2 regions of the Paenibacillus sp. LjRoot56 genome follow, and region 1 is predicted to be linked to the other one. Evidence: riboswitches for the same ligand, from Rfam matches in the RefSeq annotation. Region 1 holds a riboswitch; the other holds the start of a gene.
What was found. Region 1 has a riboswitch for cobalamin ahead of ACSQ8O_RS09060 (ABC transporter substrate-binding protein). Riboswitches for the same ligand answer to the same signal wherever they lie in the genome.

Region 1 (8,260 bases):
TTCTACCCAGCGGATCCAGCGTCCAATGAGTATGACGGGATGCGTAGGCCATTTGGGGTCACCAATCAACCAATCTAATGCTATTGCAGCAGCCGTCATCCAGACGATTTCCTGCCATGTATATATCCACATAAGGGCTTCACCATTCCGTACTTACTTCCCTATTAGTCTAAAATATAGGCATTACTTTTTAATTCGATCGGGATACCGACCGTAACCAGAAAAACCTGCTGACAGACTTCAGCTATACGCTGATTCATCCGTCCAGCCAAATCTCTGAATTGACGGCCAAGCGGGTATTCCGGCACAATACCGTCGCCCACTTCATTCGTAACTAAAATAAGTTGTCCACTGTAGGAGGACACGACATCCACGAGCTCGTCAATTTGATTGGATACGAGTTGAACTGCATGGCTCTCCTGCTCGTAATAGAGCAGCCAGTTGGTCAGCCAGAGTGTCAGGCAGTCCACTAACACCACGGCATCCTCACCGCTCTCCTGAAGCTGCGTGAGACAGTCTCGCAGCGCATACGGCTCCTCCCGGGTTTCCCAAGGGAAACCCGAGTGAAGCCTCGTCTGCTGGTGCAGACCAACCCGCTCCCTCATTTCCTCATCGTAGATGTAGGAGGTCGCGATGTAAACCCCACGCTCGCAGCGATGCATCGCCAGCTTCTCCGCGAAGGAGCTCTTGCCGCTGCGCGCGCCGCCCGTTACCAGAACCGCCATCGTGTTCGCCTCCTTCTCTCTGCTTGTTACTCCCTCGAAACGCCTGCGCTTTCGAAGGTCGCCATTTCCTTCATGATCTTGCCTGCGGCATCGATCAAGTTGAATACAAGCACTGCGCCTGTACCTTCGCCAAGTCGCATATCCATCTGCAGCATCGCTGCGAGGCCAACCGACTCAAGCACCTTCGCATGCCCCTGCTCCTGCGATAAGTGCGAGGCGAGCATGTAGGACGCGCTTAGCGGAGCTAATCGGCTCGCCACAAGCGCTGCGGTCGACGAGATGAAGCCGTCGACAACAACCGGGCAGCGATGCTTCGCTGCGCCCAGGATCACCCCAACTAGTCCGGCGATCTCCAATCCGCCGACCTTACTCAACACCTCAAGCGCATAATCACTGCTTGAGCCAGCACCTGCTTTTGCACTTGCACTCTCACTCGCACCCTCACTCGCACCTACACCCGTACCCGCATCTTCCCCACGCCCACGCAGCCCATTAACGCGCAACGCCCTATTCACAACCGACTGCTTGTGCAGCCAAGTCGCATCGTCAATGCCAGTTCCACGACCTACAGCAACGTAAGTGTCTACTCCCGTCAACGCACACAAGATCGCTGCGCTCGCCGTCGTATTGCCAATTCCCATTTCACCCGTAGCGAAAAGTCGGTAGCCTTTTGCCACCAAATCGTCCACGACCTCACTACCTGCTAGAATAGCTTCAATTGTCTCCTCCAAGGTAAGAGCCGCTTCCTTCGCCATATTGCGCGTGCCTTTTCTAACTTTGCGAGAGACAAGATTCGGATGCTCCAAATCTGCATTAACCCCCATATCCACACAAACCACATCAGCTCCAGCATGTCTAGCAAGAACATTAACAGCAGCCCCGCCATATAGGAAATTGAGCACCATTTGAGGTGTCACTGCCGCTGGGAAGGCACTGATGCCTTCCTCACAAACACCATGATCACCAGCCATGACAATAACCGCTTTTTTCTCAAAAGTCGGTATCACTTCACCTGTAATCCCAGCGACTTGGCGTGCGATATCCTCAAGCTTTCCCAAGCTTCCTTGCGGCTTCGTCAATTGATTCAAATGGTCATTGGCTTGAACAGCCACCTCTTGATGGATCGGTTCAATCACGTTAATCAAGTTATGTAAATTGTTCATTATCATCTTCCTCCGGACTCTCATTATTTCCCAGGTTGTAATAATATCTGCGGTACCTCACTAATAGGATGCTTAAGAACAATCGGCTCTGTTCCGTATACTTCAGCTATTTGTGTACTTGTAATAATTTCTGCAGGCGTTCCAATGGCGGTTACTCGCCCCTCATGTACGATCATCAATCTCGTGCAATACTGCGCTGCCAAATTCAAATCATGCAGAACAGCTATAACCGTTAGTTCCGACTCCTGCTGCCAAGAACGAATATAATCCATCATCTGTATTTGATAACCGATATCTAGAAAAGTAGTTGGCTCATCGAGCATGAGCAAGCTTGGTTGCTGGGCCATCACCTTGGCCAACGCAACGCGCTGCCGCTCCCCACCACTCAGACGTTCAATCGTACGGTCTACAAGCCCTTCCAACTCAAGCTTTGTGATAATAGCATCAATGAGTCCATCCGATTCAACCTTATCTTCACCTAGCCAATTTTGGAACGGGTAGCGTCCCATCTCTACAACTTCCCGAACCGTGAAACCAACCGGAGGCAACGCATCTTGCTGAAGTACAGCGAGCCATTTGGCAAGCTCTTTTCGCGAATACGAGGATACCTTCTTTCCTTTTAAAAGCACATTACCATGCATGACCGGATCCATGCCGGATAGGAGTCGCAGCAACGTAGATTTGCCGCTGCCATTAGGACCAATAATCCCAAAAAACTCCCCATGCCCGACCTCAAAGCTCATATTATCTAGCACTTGTTGTTCTCGAAAGCTCTGAATGAGCCCCTCCACTTGAATCATCGTGATCAACCTCTTAACGTTTTCTTATCTTTATGGAGCAGATAGGCAAAAAATGGTGCACCCAGAAACGCCGTAACCACTCCGAGAGGAATTTCCGTAGGACTAAGGAGAGTTCGGGCCAACGTATCTGCCCATAACACATAAATCCCACCGCCGATCGCAGACAAAGGAATGATTAGTCGATAGTCCGGACCAACCAACAGTCGCACCAAGTGCGGTACGATCAGCCCAACAAAGCCAATCACCCCAGCTACAGACACAGCAGCCGCCGTGATCAACGTGGAAGCGATCAGTACGATCAGTTTCGTACGCTCGACATGAACACCAAGATGAGCAGCTTGGCGCTCTCCCAATGCCAGCAGATTTAAAGATCTCGCATAGCTTAGCAGAATCACAATGCCTATTACGAGATAAGGTAAAATCATATACGTATATGACCATCCGCGCATCGATAGACTACCCATAAGCCAGAAAAGAATTTCATTAATCGTTTGATCCGATATCGCTACCAAAAAGGATACAATCGCACCTAGAAATGCTTGCATAACAACGCCGGATAATATCAACGTTTCCATCTTCAGCTTCCCATCAATCATTGCTAGCTTCAAGACTAAGAATAGGGAAATAAGGCCTGTCACGAAAGCCACAATCGGAATCGACCATTGTCCGAACCAAGCATATTGCAGTCCGAAATAAATAAGAAAAGCAGCCCCGACAGAAGCCCCTGAAGATACACCGAGCGAGTATGGATCGGCGAGAGGGTTGCGCAGAACCCCTTGAAAACCAGCACCGGCTATGGAGAGTACTGCCCCAACAAGGATACCCAGAAGCAGGCGAGGGATTCGTACTTTATTAATAATTTGTTCCGACGATTGCGGCCAGTTCACCTCAATATGACTTCCTATCCAAGGAAGATGTTTCGCCAGAATCCCCACAATATGCGAAATTGGAAGCTGAGCTGAGCCGATGGATAAACTCACCACAATAGAAAGAAGAAGGAGTATAACGCCTACTCCTCCTCCAAGCATCAATTTTCTTTTCATTATTTCACCAATTCAGGATAGATCCCTTTCGCTATTTCCAACAGTCCCTCCGTCAATCTCGGACCTGGACGACTTACGGAGTTCTGGTCGAGACCTACCACACGTTTATTTTTCACGGCATCAATGGCATCCCACCCACCGCGTGAACGAATGATTTCTTCTAACGGCTTTTTACTTTTGAAATCGACAATTCCATTCGCGAACAAGATGACATTCGGATTTTGCTGAATGATCTTCTCTTCACTGATCTCGTACCAGCCAGCTTTATCCGCAGCAACGTTAATTCCCCCAGATAGGGTAATCAATTCATCCATGAACACGCCGCTGCCCACGGTCCAACCTGGGGCAAACTCGATGTATACTTTTTTCTTGTTCTCCTGCTTCACGTCTTTCACGGCATCAACAACCTTTTGACGATCCGTTTTCATTTTGGCAACAACTTTTTCCGCTTGCTCTTGATGATCCGTAATCTGTCCGAATGTTAGAATATTGTTCATGGCATCATCTAACGTTTTGGGATCTACTTTAAATACGTTAATGTTCATCGTACGAAGTTTCTCAACGGATGTAGTATCCATCGAAACGCCAGTGAAAACAACATTCGCATTCGTAGCAATGACAGCCTCCACGTTTGGCTTTGTAATGCTGCCTAGCTTCGGCTTCGATTTAGCCGCTTCGGGATAATCATCGAAATCCGAGACACCAACAATATTGGCTTCTAGTCCAATGGCAAACAGCGTTTCTGTCTCTGATGGCGACACGGAAGCGATTCGCTCTGGCGCTTTATCGAACGTAAACTCTTTGCCTGTCGCATCTTTTACTTTCAAAGGATAAGTCGTTTTCTTTGCTGCAGCAGGTGCTGCCGACGATGTCGTAGTTGGCGCCTTCGTCCCCACACCGCCTAGTTTCGATGGATCCGTTATTTCTGTTTCCTTCTTCGCACAAGCCGCTAACGAGATCGCGGTTGCTACCGCTAGTGTAAGAATAAGACCCCTTTTGAAATTGCTCTGTTTCATCGCTTAAACCCTCTTTCCTTATTTTCAATTCATAGTCTAAAATAAAAAAGTCCCCTTGTTCACTAGGAACGGAGGAGACGATAAATCGCGGTATATGGCAACGAACTTACGTGCGCTGCTTCCTGATTTAACGCGATCCTTTTCCTCGAAGGATGTTGTATCGGCACCATAGGCAGGTATCCTGACTCTTCAGACTTATACAAGACTGAATTACAGTGGCGGGACCGTGCCGGATTCAAACCGGCTTCCCCTTAACTAATAATGTTCCATTTGGAGCATTACCAGTACCTATAGTTGCAAATTAAGCTATTTGTCGATTATAGACGTTCTCTTATTTTTGCGCAATAATTTGGATGACTTTCAACGCCTCGTCCATTTTCGGAGCATTCTGTGGAATGAACGCATATAACCCTTTACCTTCAAAGCCTTGCTCTTTCATCCATTTGTTTCCAGTAAGCGGAATGCCGTACAGATGCTTCTCCGCTGCCTTACCTTCTTCTTTGATCTCGATAACCCCATCTGGGTAATCTTTAGGGTTGATTATGTTATCCAATGAAACGAATCCCGCCTGGTTGCTCAAGCCTTTGAACTGCTCTTCTCCCAAGATGAAGATCCCGTTACCACCAGCAGCTAGCTCAACAATCATTTTTTCCAATGAAAAAATAGGTGATGTATTCAGCTTCACAGTAGGAATTTCACCTACCTTGGATTTCAAAGATACTTCCAACTTCTCCGCCGCTTCACTTGGAAACCCGTTAGGTCCCATCATAAATACCGATACATCTGCCTTCGGTCCACCACAAGCTGTAAGCATTAACATCATTCCTAGCATGACAACGAATAACCATTTTGCTTTCATGTGTATGTAATTCCCTCCGTCAAGTACTCTCTCTTTATCGATAATCGCCAGAAAAGTCGGTTTTCACCGACTTTTCTTTCCAGATGTCATATATTCATTTATTTTTTGATCCAGCATCGTACTTAATTCAACAACCGCATCAGATGTCATTTCTCTACCTTCCATGACCATCTGTTCCATTTTACGTCTCAAGGTATTGATCTCTTCTTCAAGTAAAACTAGGGAATTTTGCTTCTTGGCATTTCTGGTCAGCCAACGCTGTCCGAACTCTTGCTCGCGAATTTGAAATTGCTTCTGAAAGTTAGTAAGCTGATATTCCATAAAAGCCATGCTCATCCCTCCTTACTCTTAGAATACCAGTTTTCGTCTCCTATGAACATATGAATTTATAAAGAATATTATAATTTCCTCAAGAAATTACCGATTCTCTCTAATGCTTCATTCAGTTGGGAAACACTATAGGCATAAGAGCACCGTAGAAATCCTTCTCCACCTAAACCAAATACATCACCAGGTACTGCAGCTACCTTAGACTCATACAAAAGTCGCTGTGCGAATTCGTCTGAGGTTAATCCTGTTGCCACAATGCTTGGGAACGCATAGAATGCGCCCTGTGGTTCATGACATTCAAGTCCGACTTCACGGAAGCCTTTGACAACTAATCGTCTCCGTTGATTATAGGATTCAATCATCCGGTCTTTCTCTTCCAATCCATTCGTCAACGCTTCATGAGCGGCTACTTGCCCCATGACAGGTGCACACATGACCGTATATTGGTGAATCTTGGTCATTGCCGAGATTAGCTCTCTGTGACCGCAAGCATACCCCATCCGCCAGCCTGTCATTGCGAAAGCTTTGGAGAATCCGCTAACGAGAATCGTCCGGTCCTGCATCCCAGGAACTGCTGCGAAGCTCACATGCTTCTGACCGTACGTCAATTCCGCATAAATTTCATCAGAAATGACAATCAGATCATGTTCTTCAACAACTTTCGCAATCGGCAGCCAGTCTTCATACGTCATAATGCCGCCAGTTGGATTACTAGGATAGCATAGAATTAATATTTTGGATTTTGGCGTAATCGCATCGCGAAGTGCCTTTTCCGTCAATTTAAACTGATCCTTTGCAAAAGTTTCGATACCCACTGGCACACCACCACTAATGGCAGTGATCGGTGAGTATGAAATATAACAAGGCTCAGGAATCAGAATCTCATCCCCAGGTGTAATCAGTGAACGCAGTGCTAGATCAATAGCTTCGCTGCCGCCTACCGTTACAAGCACTTCGTTCGAAGGCTCATATTTCACTTTAAAAGAGGTATACAAATAGTTCGCAATTGCTTCGCGGAGCTCAGGAATACCGGAGTTTGGCGTATACTTCGTTCTGCCGCGCTCCAAGGAATGTACAGCTGCTTCACGAACGTGCCACGGTGTGGAAAAGTCAGGTTCGCCAACACCTAGTGAGATGATGTCCTCTTTACTATTGCTTACGAGATCAAAAAACTTCCGAATCCCAGAAGGCTTCATTTCACGTACCGCAGGAGCGAGGTAGTCCTTCATTGATTTTTTGCTAGTTTGAATCGTAGTCTCATCCTTGATCATAGCGCTACCTCTCCCTTACGGCGAAACAAGCATTCGGTGATCATCTTCTTGATCTTCGAAAATAATGCCGTCTTGTTTGTATTTTTTCAAAATAAAATTCGTTTTCGTAGAAAGCACACGGTCGATTGGCGACAACTTGTTGGAAACGAATGAAGCCACCTGTTTGAGCGAGCTCCCCTCAATTTCAACGAGCAAATCATACGCGCCAGACATGAGATAAACCGATTTGACTTCCGGATATAAATAGATCCGTTCCGCAATCGCATCAAACCCGCGCCCGCGCTCCGGCGTAATTTGTACTTCAATTAGGGCGGTAACCTTTTCGTCATCTACTTTGCTCCAGTTCACGACTGTCGCGTATTTGACAATGACCTTATCCGCTTCCATCTCGCTTATCGCTCGCGCAACTTCGGCCTCCGCCGTTCCTAACATGGTGGCGATCAGATCCGCGCTCCTGCGGGCGTCTTCCTTTAGTAAATCGAGAATTTTAAGCTTCAAAGTATCCATGGTTAAACCTACCTTTCTGAGATATGTTTCATTCATCCATTCATCTTACAATGAATTGCTGTCCTAATTCAATTACTGATCGCGGAAGAAAGGCAGAATATTTATATATATTTGAAAATTCCTCTAGGATTGGCAAAATAAAAAGCCACTGGATAACCATCCGAGTGGCTCAATGCTCCCAATTCACCTCGTAAAAGGGTTAAAAGAGATCCATACTTAAATATCGCTCGCCTGTATCTGGTGCAATACAAAGCACTCGCTTTCCTGCCCCGAGCTTTCTTGCAACCTGCATCCCCGTCCATACCGAGGCTCCAGCCGAAGGACCTACAAGGATGCCTTCCATGCTCGCCAAATCCTTCATCGTTTGGATGGCATCCTCATCCGCCACTTGCACAATCTCATCATAAACGCTTGTGTTCAAAATAGCCGGAACAAAACCTGGACTTGTCCCCACGAGCTTATGTGGCCCAGGGACTCCACCAGAAAGTACAGGTGATCCCTTCGGCTCCACTACATAAATCTGGATATTCGGCAAATGCTCCCGAA
Region 2 (8,260 bases), on a different contig from region 1:
AAACGATGATGTGTATGCTTACAGTGAGAATGGCGATTTAATTATTAAAACGAAGCATTTCACGGAGTTCTTAGCCTTTAAATCGACGTTAGTAACAGCGCCTGGTCCTGGTGGTGGATCTGGACCTAGTACTACACAAAAGGTTACACTTTCTGTTGAAAAACGCTCTCTGAATGAAGGAGATATCATTGCTCCAATAACGGTTAACTTGCAATCTGGCGATACAGCGTTTACGTTGCTACAACGGGTACTTGGTACCCAAAGTACAGCTCTGTCTTATACAGGTTCAGGTGCAAGCATCTATGTACAATCGATTGATCACTTAGGGGAGTTTGATAAAGGACAGCTAAGTGGTTGGATGTACTCCGTGAACGGGGTCTTTCCAAAATACAGCGCGGGTATCTACACATTACAGAATAACGACGTTCTTCGTTGGCAGTACACGAAAGATCTTGGGAAAGACATTGGTAATGCCTATACCCCGCCAGTAGGAGGGGGTAGTGGTAACGTTGTTAACCCTAATAACCCTGGTAAGCCTGCGGAACCAAACGAAGAAACCAAAATCACGCTGGAAGCAGAATATGAAGATGCTGGTGCTATTTCCAGTTGGGCACAGGATGCTGTAGCAAAAGTCACTACCTTGGGGTACATGGAAGGAACCGGAACTAATTTCGAGCCCAAACGTGAATTAACGAGAGCAGAGTTTGCTGCGCTCATCGTCCGTTATACAGGAAGCGAGTTAGTAAGCGGTGGGTCAGATTTTGAGGATGTTAGCACAGAAGATTGGTATTTTAAGTATATCGTAACCGCGAAATCGAAGGGATTGATCACAGGGATTTCAGCCCATGCCTTCGCACCGAATCAAACGATTTCCAGACAGGAAATGGCTGTAATTCTGGGTCGTTTACAAGGTGTTGCGATGGAGGGACAGATAGCGGTTGACCTTAAAGACCAATCATTTGTTGCTGACTGGGCATTACCATACGTTAATCAAGCTATTAAATCCGGATTATTGACAGAGGATAACGGATATTTCAACCCGTTGCTTCCTGTAACCAGAGAGATGGTCGCAGTGGTTATTACGAGACTGCACGAGCAGAAAAAGTAGAACAGGCTTTAACAAAGAAGGAGAGAAATCCTCTTCTTTCCCAGTCGGATGCAATTGCGCATTTGGACATAAAAAACAGCACCCCCATGGTTAGTTATTAACCAAGGAGGTGCTGTTTTTGTTTTACGAAACCAACCCATACTTTTCTTTTATTCGATCTAATTTTTCAAGCATAGGTCGTGCTAGGATATATAGGAATATGACAGATGCTATGGCATGAATCAAATCGAATGGAACTCCTCGGATACATGCAAGTGTAAGTGCGCCTATTGTGGGTTTTGATCCTGTCATTACGACGGAAGAAAAATTCATGATCATACCATAAATGAGAAATGTCGCTGATCCTCCAAACGTACAGAGAGCAATTCTGTTTCTGCGTAGAATACCTTTTTTGAACAGTGCTCCAGCAAGAAATCCAATGATCCCGAAAGCGAACATCTGCCAGGGTGTCCAAGGCCCTTGACCAAAAAAGTAATTCGATACAAAACCTGTGACTGCACCGACTAGGAAGCCGGTTTCAGCTCCTAATGCGATACCGGAAAGAATAACAATCGCAACAACGGGTTTAAATTGAGGAACCATGAAGAATGCCATTCTGCCAGTTACACCAATCGCACATAGCACCGCTATGACTACAAGCTCTCTTGCCTGCGGCTTTCGCCCCTCGAAAATCATCATGAAAGGTAGCAAGGTTTCCAAAATGATAAGCATGCTAATAAAATAGTATTTTCTATCGTCCAAATAATAAATGCCAAACCAAATAGTTAATGGAATTAATAAAAGAATCATGAGCATGGCGGTCAATGTGCGTTTGGAGAGACTTCTTTGTTCGACTGGTGTTTGCTCATTAGGGACTGATACGGTTGAGATAGTGCTATGTTTACGGAACGATGGAGGTAGTTGCACCTTTGGTTTTGTGTCCACATTATGCATTTCTTCATTGCCATTAAAGGCCTTAATGATGTCATTGGTTGTAATGGCTTTTGGAATCAAATCTCTGGCCATTCGGCTTGCAGAAGTGGTATAAAAGCTATTTCCAGCAAAAAAATCCTGTGGATTGCCCTCGGATACGATCGCCCCGTCAAAGAACATCGCACACCTGTCAGCAAAGCTAGCGCAAAACTCGATATCATGACTGACCATAACAATGGTCGTTCCTTGTTGTTTTAAATTGATTAAAATTTCGGCAAACATCAATTTGTAATGTGCGTCTAGACCTTTCGTCGGTTCGTCCAACAGAAGAATGGCTGGCTGAAGAAGTAAGATCTTAGCAAGAGCGGCACGTTGTTGCTCCCCTCCAGACAAATCATAAGGATGTCGGTCGAGAAGTTGCTGTAACATACATAACTCCGAAACTTCATCGATACATTGTTGCCTATATGCCATGTCCAGCTTGCTTCCGGATAGCATCTCCAAAAGATCAGCTTTCACTGTTTTTTGTACAAAAAGCGCTTGCGGATTCTGAGGGAGAACACCAAGAAGTCCATTGAATTTCTCACTGTCCGAATACTTGTCAATGGGTTTCCCATTCATCAGGACAGTTCCACGATAATGTTTGCGAAGTCCAGATATCAGAGAAAGGGTGGTTGTTTTACCCGATCCATTACCACCAACAATCGCATAAATTTCACCTGGAAATGCACGTAAGCTCAGGCCTTTCACCACATCAGGGGAACTTTTTTCATATTTAAACCATACTTCGTTTAGCTCGATCGCAGGTTCATCTTTACGCACTGGATGATCAGCTGGAAGGATGTCTTTCGTGAATTCTTGCTGATGTGCAAGTACATGTAAGAATTCTCTTCCCTCACGGACTGTAATGGGGCAAGGGAGCTGGTTCTCAATTCTTGCATACACACGCATGGGAGTAGGCATTGCAACAAACATGTCGTGCTGCATATCCCGAAGTTGTTCACCGACTTCCTTCGGTGTTCCAGCTATGAGTATTTCACCATTATCCATCACAATTGCACGATCTGACAGCGGAAGGACCTCTTCGAGTCGATGCTCGGATATGAGAATCGTGACCCCAAGTTCTCGGTTGATTTTCCCAATGGCGGCTAGAAATTCCGCTGCAGCAATAGGATCGAGTTGACTGGTAGGCTCATCCAATATCAATATTTTCGGCTGCATGGTCATAATGGAAGCAAGATTCAGCAGCTGTTTCTGACCGCCTGATAATTCGGTAACTGGTTTGTGAAACCATTCCTGTATGCCGAAGAAACTTGCCATTTCAGCAACACGTCGACGAATCTCGAGGGTGTCGTAACCAAGGCTTTCAAGACCAAAAGCAAGCTCATGCCAAACCTTGTCTGTTACAATCTGGTTGTCAGGAGACTGTAGGACATAGCCTATTTGAGCGACTTGTATACGTCGGTCTAGATGTTCAAGGGGCATCCCATCAAATAAAATTTCCCCACTTCGCGCTCCGTGCGGTGTAAGATCTGTTTTCAAATGTCGTAAGAGGGTTGATTTGCCGCATCCTGACTTACCACAGATGGTAATAAATTCACCTTGTTTTATAGTCAAAGTTACGTCACGTAACGCATTCCCATGGGATCCAGGATAGGAGAATGTTAGTTGTCGGATTGTAAAGACTTCCATTTGATATCCTCCGAAATATTTATAATAAGCGGTATTGCGCATAGGAATGCATAAGTCGTAAAGACACTGATACTGTAAAATGAAAGCCCTACACCTCGCATGGAAGGGAAGTATCGGAAATACATAGCCTTCGTTACAGCTCCTATTAGGATATAACCTCCGCTTACAACTAGAGTGATTAGTGCAGTTTTATCGCGGCTATCCAATGTAAATATGGAAAATGCGGTTCTTCCCTGTAATCCGTACCCTCGGCTTTTCATCGAATCTGCTGTTTCAATGGCATTCTCAAGCATCCAGGTCACCATGATAGATAGAATCCGAATACCATGCTTGATTCTATGAATGAGACTACCTGTGGATATATCCCGACCGATACATTTTTGGGCATTAGAAACGATGGTAATCTGAGCCTTTAAGCGGGGTACAAAACGCAGCACCATCGAAAAAATGAGCGATAAAGCAGGAATGACTTTTCCAAACAAATAAATAAATTTATCAGAAGTCATCACAGCGTTATAGCAAGAAAACCAACAGATAACGGAAATGAACATGGTTGCTGCTGCAAGACCATAGGTAATAGATTCTAGGGTTAGCGGATTTCCGTTATGCAAGTACATTAATATCGTAACGCCTTCGTGATTAAAGGCAGGATTGATTAGTGCAGTTATGACAAGAAAAGGGAGCATATAGAGAAAGTTGAACTTGATTGCTTTCTTTCCGTTCAGATAGATGGAATAGGCAAAGGCAAAGCTAAGAGAAATTACTAAGCTTACTGGATGCATGAAAATCATTGAGAACAAGATTACGCATGTAAAATACAAAAAATTGACTAGGGGGTGGAAGCTTGCAAAGGAATCCCTCATTGCTTCTTACCACCGCCTGCTGAATTATAGGTGTCACCGACGTCACGTCCCAAATCACAGGTGTATACCCATTCAATGACATCTCCTTGCTTCAGTTGATAACGACTTGCTCCATAATTAGGGAACCAACCATTTACTTTGTACATCCAACCGGATAGCTCTCCACAATCAAATTCATACAGATTATGGATACCTTCAATATAGGCAGAATTGTAAATAGGGGTGTTCACAAATTCCATATGAATTTTATTCTTCTTCATCTCTCTTTGTAGGACGTTAAATACGGATTCTCCCTCATAAAAAGTAACCTGTTGGGCTTTGAAAATAATGCCGTCTTTCGGCACAAGCTCAACTTTTTCAGGATCAAGTAATTTCATATTATTGAGAATCGTTAGACAGCTTACGGAAAGCGTCACTGTCATTTGCTTGTCAGAAATTTTCGCATTCTGCGGCTCAATGGGAAGTGGTTTTCCTTCAGGAACAGGTTCGGTAAGGTATTGGTCCTTGCCCGTCTTAGGATCAAGCTCCATCGCTTTAGTTGGCGTAGGTTTGGTTTCATCAGGCGTAGTTGATTTTAGCGTTTCCTTGTTCAACGATGCAGTATCCTGAGTCGCCATAGGCACCGGTTTTTCCGTCGCTACCGAAACAGGAGGAGATTCTTGGTCTTTCTCCGACTTGGGGTTATTTTCCACAGTAGGAGTTGAAGACGGTTGAGATAGGGCAGGAGTGCTTGACGTCGTCACGGCTATATCAGAAGAATTAGTATCTTTCTGTTCTACAGGAGGTGGGGTTAGCTCGATAGCTTCAGATAATGAAGGTGAGGATGTCGTTGTCTGCTGCCGCGGCATTCCGCTACTGAAGAAAGCTGCCACCAAGACGATCAATATGATCGTCGCGGCAATGAGTTTATTTTTCGTTAATCGCATTAGTTCGCCTCTTTAATAAGTTTAGCGGTAGAGAGTAAGCGGTAGAGCATCTCGGCTATTTCAGCTCGTGTGACTGCTGTAATCGGCTCAATATTCAGCATATCTTGGGATAGAATATGTTCTCGATAGCTAAAAGCTAGCGCATCCCTCGACCACTCGGCTGTTTGTGTGTAATCTCCAAATTGAGCTAACATATCTCTCGTTTCAACTGTGTTCAAATGGGTATCCATGCCAGTGAGCTTAGCTGCATTGGCGATCATGACAGCAGCTTCCTGCCTTGTAATCGTACTGTCCGGTGTAAAAGTGGTCTCTGACGTTCCGCTTACGATGCCATAAGAATAAGCTGTGCCTACATAGTCAGCATACCAGGCTGTAGGAGGGACATCATGGAATTTAGATTGCTTTTGCATAGGTAGGCCTAAACTTTTGGTTATAATGGTTGAAAATTCGGCACGCGTCATTGTTTGATTAGGTGCGAACTGAGTGTCGGTCATACCGTTAATAATTCCTCTAGATGCAAGGGATGTAATGGCTGCTTTATTTGTATGGTTAGCGATATCAGAGAAAGTCTTATTCGCATCGATAACAGGCATTACTTGTATATCCTTGTGTTTGTTCAGTAAGCCGTTATTGTAGTCAGTTGTTGCTGAGGTAGCTTGCTTGACATCGTTCATTCTATATAGGCTGCTCTTATCCGTGAGGATTCTTTGTACATTCACAAGCCCATAAAATGCTTGCTCTGTCGACATCCCCGTTACTCCACTGCCGTCAGAAGTATGCTTAAATCCCTGTCCTTTGGAATAAAAGGATAGCAAATCATCAACAATGGTATGACCATTCTTAATAAAACGACTATCTTCAATAGTGATACCAAGCTCACATAGCGCCATCAGTACTTGCACGGTGCTCTCCGAAGTTTTCGCGCCCCAACTTGCGTAGCCGCCTTCGTTGTCCTGTAATTTGGAAAGAAGGTTAATTGCCTTTTCCGTAGCTGTTTTTACTCTCGTATCATTTTGATATTTGGCTAGTGCCTGTAAGGCCATGCCCGTAATATCGGGATCTGCCGACACACCCGAAAGTGCAAATCCGCCATCCTGAAGCTGATTCGATAAGATTTCATCTATATACATGTCTCGGGTAGCCTGCGTTTTGGCGGTTGGATTTACCGGTATAGTGTAATTGCCGCTGTCGAGGGAAATTAATGCAAATATAGGACCATTGATACCTTGCCAGATGGTTTTATCAAAGTCCCCGAGCGGTGTAAGCAGATTATAACCTGCAACATGGGTGGGATCTGCGCCAATTGCGGTTAAGGCCAAAATCAAGCGGGAGTATTCCGTGTACTTTTTATCGTGAAGGTTGCCTTGTACATCTTTGACATAGGTTTCAACACCTTTATAATAATCGTCGTAATAGCTTTGAGGTACGTTATAGTTGGAGCGGGCAAGCCCGATAATTGCCCATTCACCGCCTATAGAGCCTACCTGGGGCTTTTTGATAGTTTCAAGTAAATACGCAGCTGTAGACTTTACAGCATCGTCCACAGCCGAATTCGAGTTAGCCGATACACGAACGATGCTTAGACTGCTTGCAAATAGGAATAGAGCCATGAATAGGGTGAAAATCCTATAGGTTAGTTTCATTATTGTCCTCCTAGTAAAATGATAGGGATGATGAGCATACAAAAAAGCCCTTGATTTGAAAGAATCAAGGGCTGTGATGTCAATATGGGTCGTAGACAACAAAAAGGCACCCCCTCCATCGTCCGTAGAGTTTGTGAATACACATTAAGGCTGGTCTCCTGACTCATGCGTCAACGCTTCTCTAACCTTCCCGGTATAGTCATACCAGTGGCAATTCATAGAGTCGCTATTCATTTACAGTGGCGGGACCGTGCTGGATTTGCACCAGACTTCCCAATTAAGCATTACTTATTCATAATAAGCATGCACCTTAACTATCAATTATTTAATTAGTCTAATCATATAGTCAGTTCAATTGTTTGTCTATGGAAGTTTAGTATGGATGTGGCTCTTATAGATGCCATTCAAGATACGGTGATTCACATAATGTGTGTTACAATATTCAAAATTAAGTAAGCTGCTGGTTCGGATTATAGTCGAAGGAGGGATATCCATGACGTTACAACAATTAAAATACGTAATCGAGGTAGCAAATCGCGGATCTATTAATGAGGCTGCCAAAAGGCTGTTTATTTCCCAACCAAGTCTTTCAAATGCGATTCGGGAGTTGGAAGAAGAAATTCAAATCGCTATCTTTGAAAGATCAAATAAAGGGATATCACTTTCCAAGGAAGGTGTTGAATTTCTTAGTTATGCGCGGCAGGTCGTCGAGCAGGCAGAGTTATTGGAAAGTCGATACCTGAATGCGAAGCCTTCATCGCAGCATTTTTCTGTGTCGACTCAGCATTATGCTTTTGCGGTAAATGCGTTCGTAAGTCTTGTTTCGGAGTATGGCCAGGATGAATATGAACTAGCATTACGTGAAACCAAAACCTATGAAATTATTGAAGATGTAAAAAACTTGCGTAGCGAGATTGGGATTTTATATTTGAATGAGTTTAATGGGAAGGTTATAAACAAGCTGCTTAAAAGCGGGAATCTGCAATTCAACAGCCTATTTATCGCCAAACCGCATATTTTTATCAGCATTAAAAATCCCCTCGCGAAGCAATCCATCGTGACTATTGACCAGCTGCAAAACTATCCGTATTTGTCATTTGATCAAGGGGAGTATAA

Region 2: another riboswitch for cobalamin. It lies ahead of ACSQ8O_RS25405 (S-layer homology domain-containing protein); the one in region 1 lies ahead of ACSQ8O_RS09060 (ABC transporter substrate-binding protein).

Annotation. Positions count from the first base shown of each region.
Region 1 is NZ_CAXURV020000001.1:2,019,216-2,027,475, reverse strand. Features, by position in the region: gene cbiB (adenosylcobinamide-phosphate synthase CbiB) at 1-132, opposite strand, end outside; gene cobU (bifunctional adenosylcobinamide kinase/adenosylcobinamide-phosphate guanylyltransferase) at 165-725, opposite strand; gene ACSQ8O_RS09075 (nicotinate-nucleotide--dimethylbenzimidazole phosphoribosyltransferase) at 752-1,888, opposite strand; gene ACSQ8O_RS09070 (ABC transporter ATP-binding protein) at 1,912-2,688, opposite strand; gene ACSQ8O_RS09065 (FecCD family ABC transporter permease) at 2,694-3,731, opposite strand; gene ACSQ8O_RS09060 (ABC transporter substrate-binding protein) at 3,731-4,747, opposite strand; cobalamin riboswitch at 4,902-5,054, opposite strand; gene ACSQ8O_RS09055 (hypothetical protein) at 5,079-5,606, opposite strand; gene ACSQ8O_RS09050 (aspartyl-phosphate phosphatase Spo0E family protein) at 5,670-5,936, opposite strand; gene ACSQ8O_RS09045 (aminotransferase class I/II-fold pyridoxal phosphate-dependent enzyme) at 6,005-7,207, opposite strand; gene ACSQ8O_RS09040 (Lrp/AsnC family transcriptional regulator) at 7,223-7,714, opposite strand; gene cysK (cysteine synthase A) at 7,914-8,260, opposite strand, start outside.
Region 2 is NZ_CAXURV020000003.1:1,439,075-1,447,334, reverse strand. Features, by position in the region: gene ACSQ8O_RS25425 (DUF4430 domain-containing protein) at 1-1,108, shown strand, start outside; gene ACSQ8O_RS25420 (energy-coupling factor transporter ATPase) at 1,232-3,712, opposite strand; gene ACSQ8O_RS25415 (energy-coupling factor transporter transmembrane component T) at 3,685-4,494, opposite strand; gene ACSQ8O_RS25410 (DUF4430 domain-containing protein) at 4,572-5,501, opposite strand; gene ACSQ8O_RS25405 (S-layer homology domain-containing protein) at 5,501-7,144, opposite strand; cobalamin riboswitch at 7,276-7,472, opposite strand; gene ACSQ8O_RS25400 (LysR family transcriptional regulator) at 7,638-8,260, shown strand, end outside.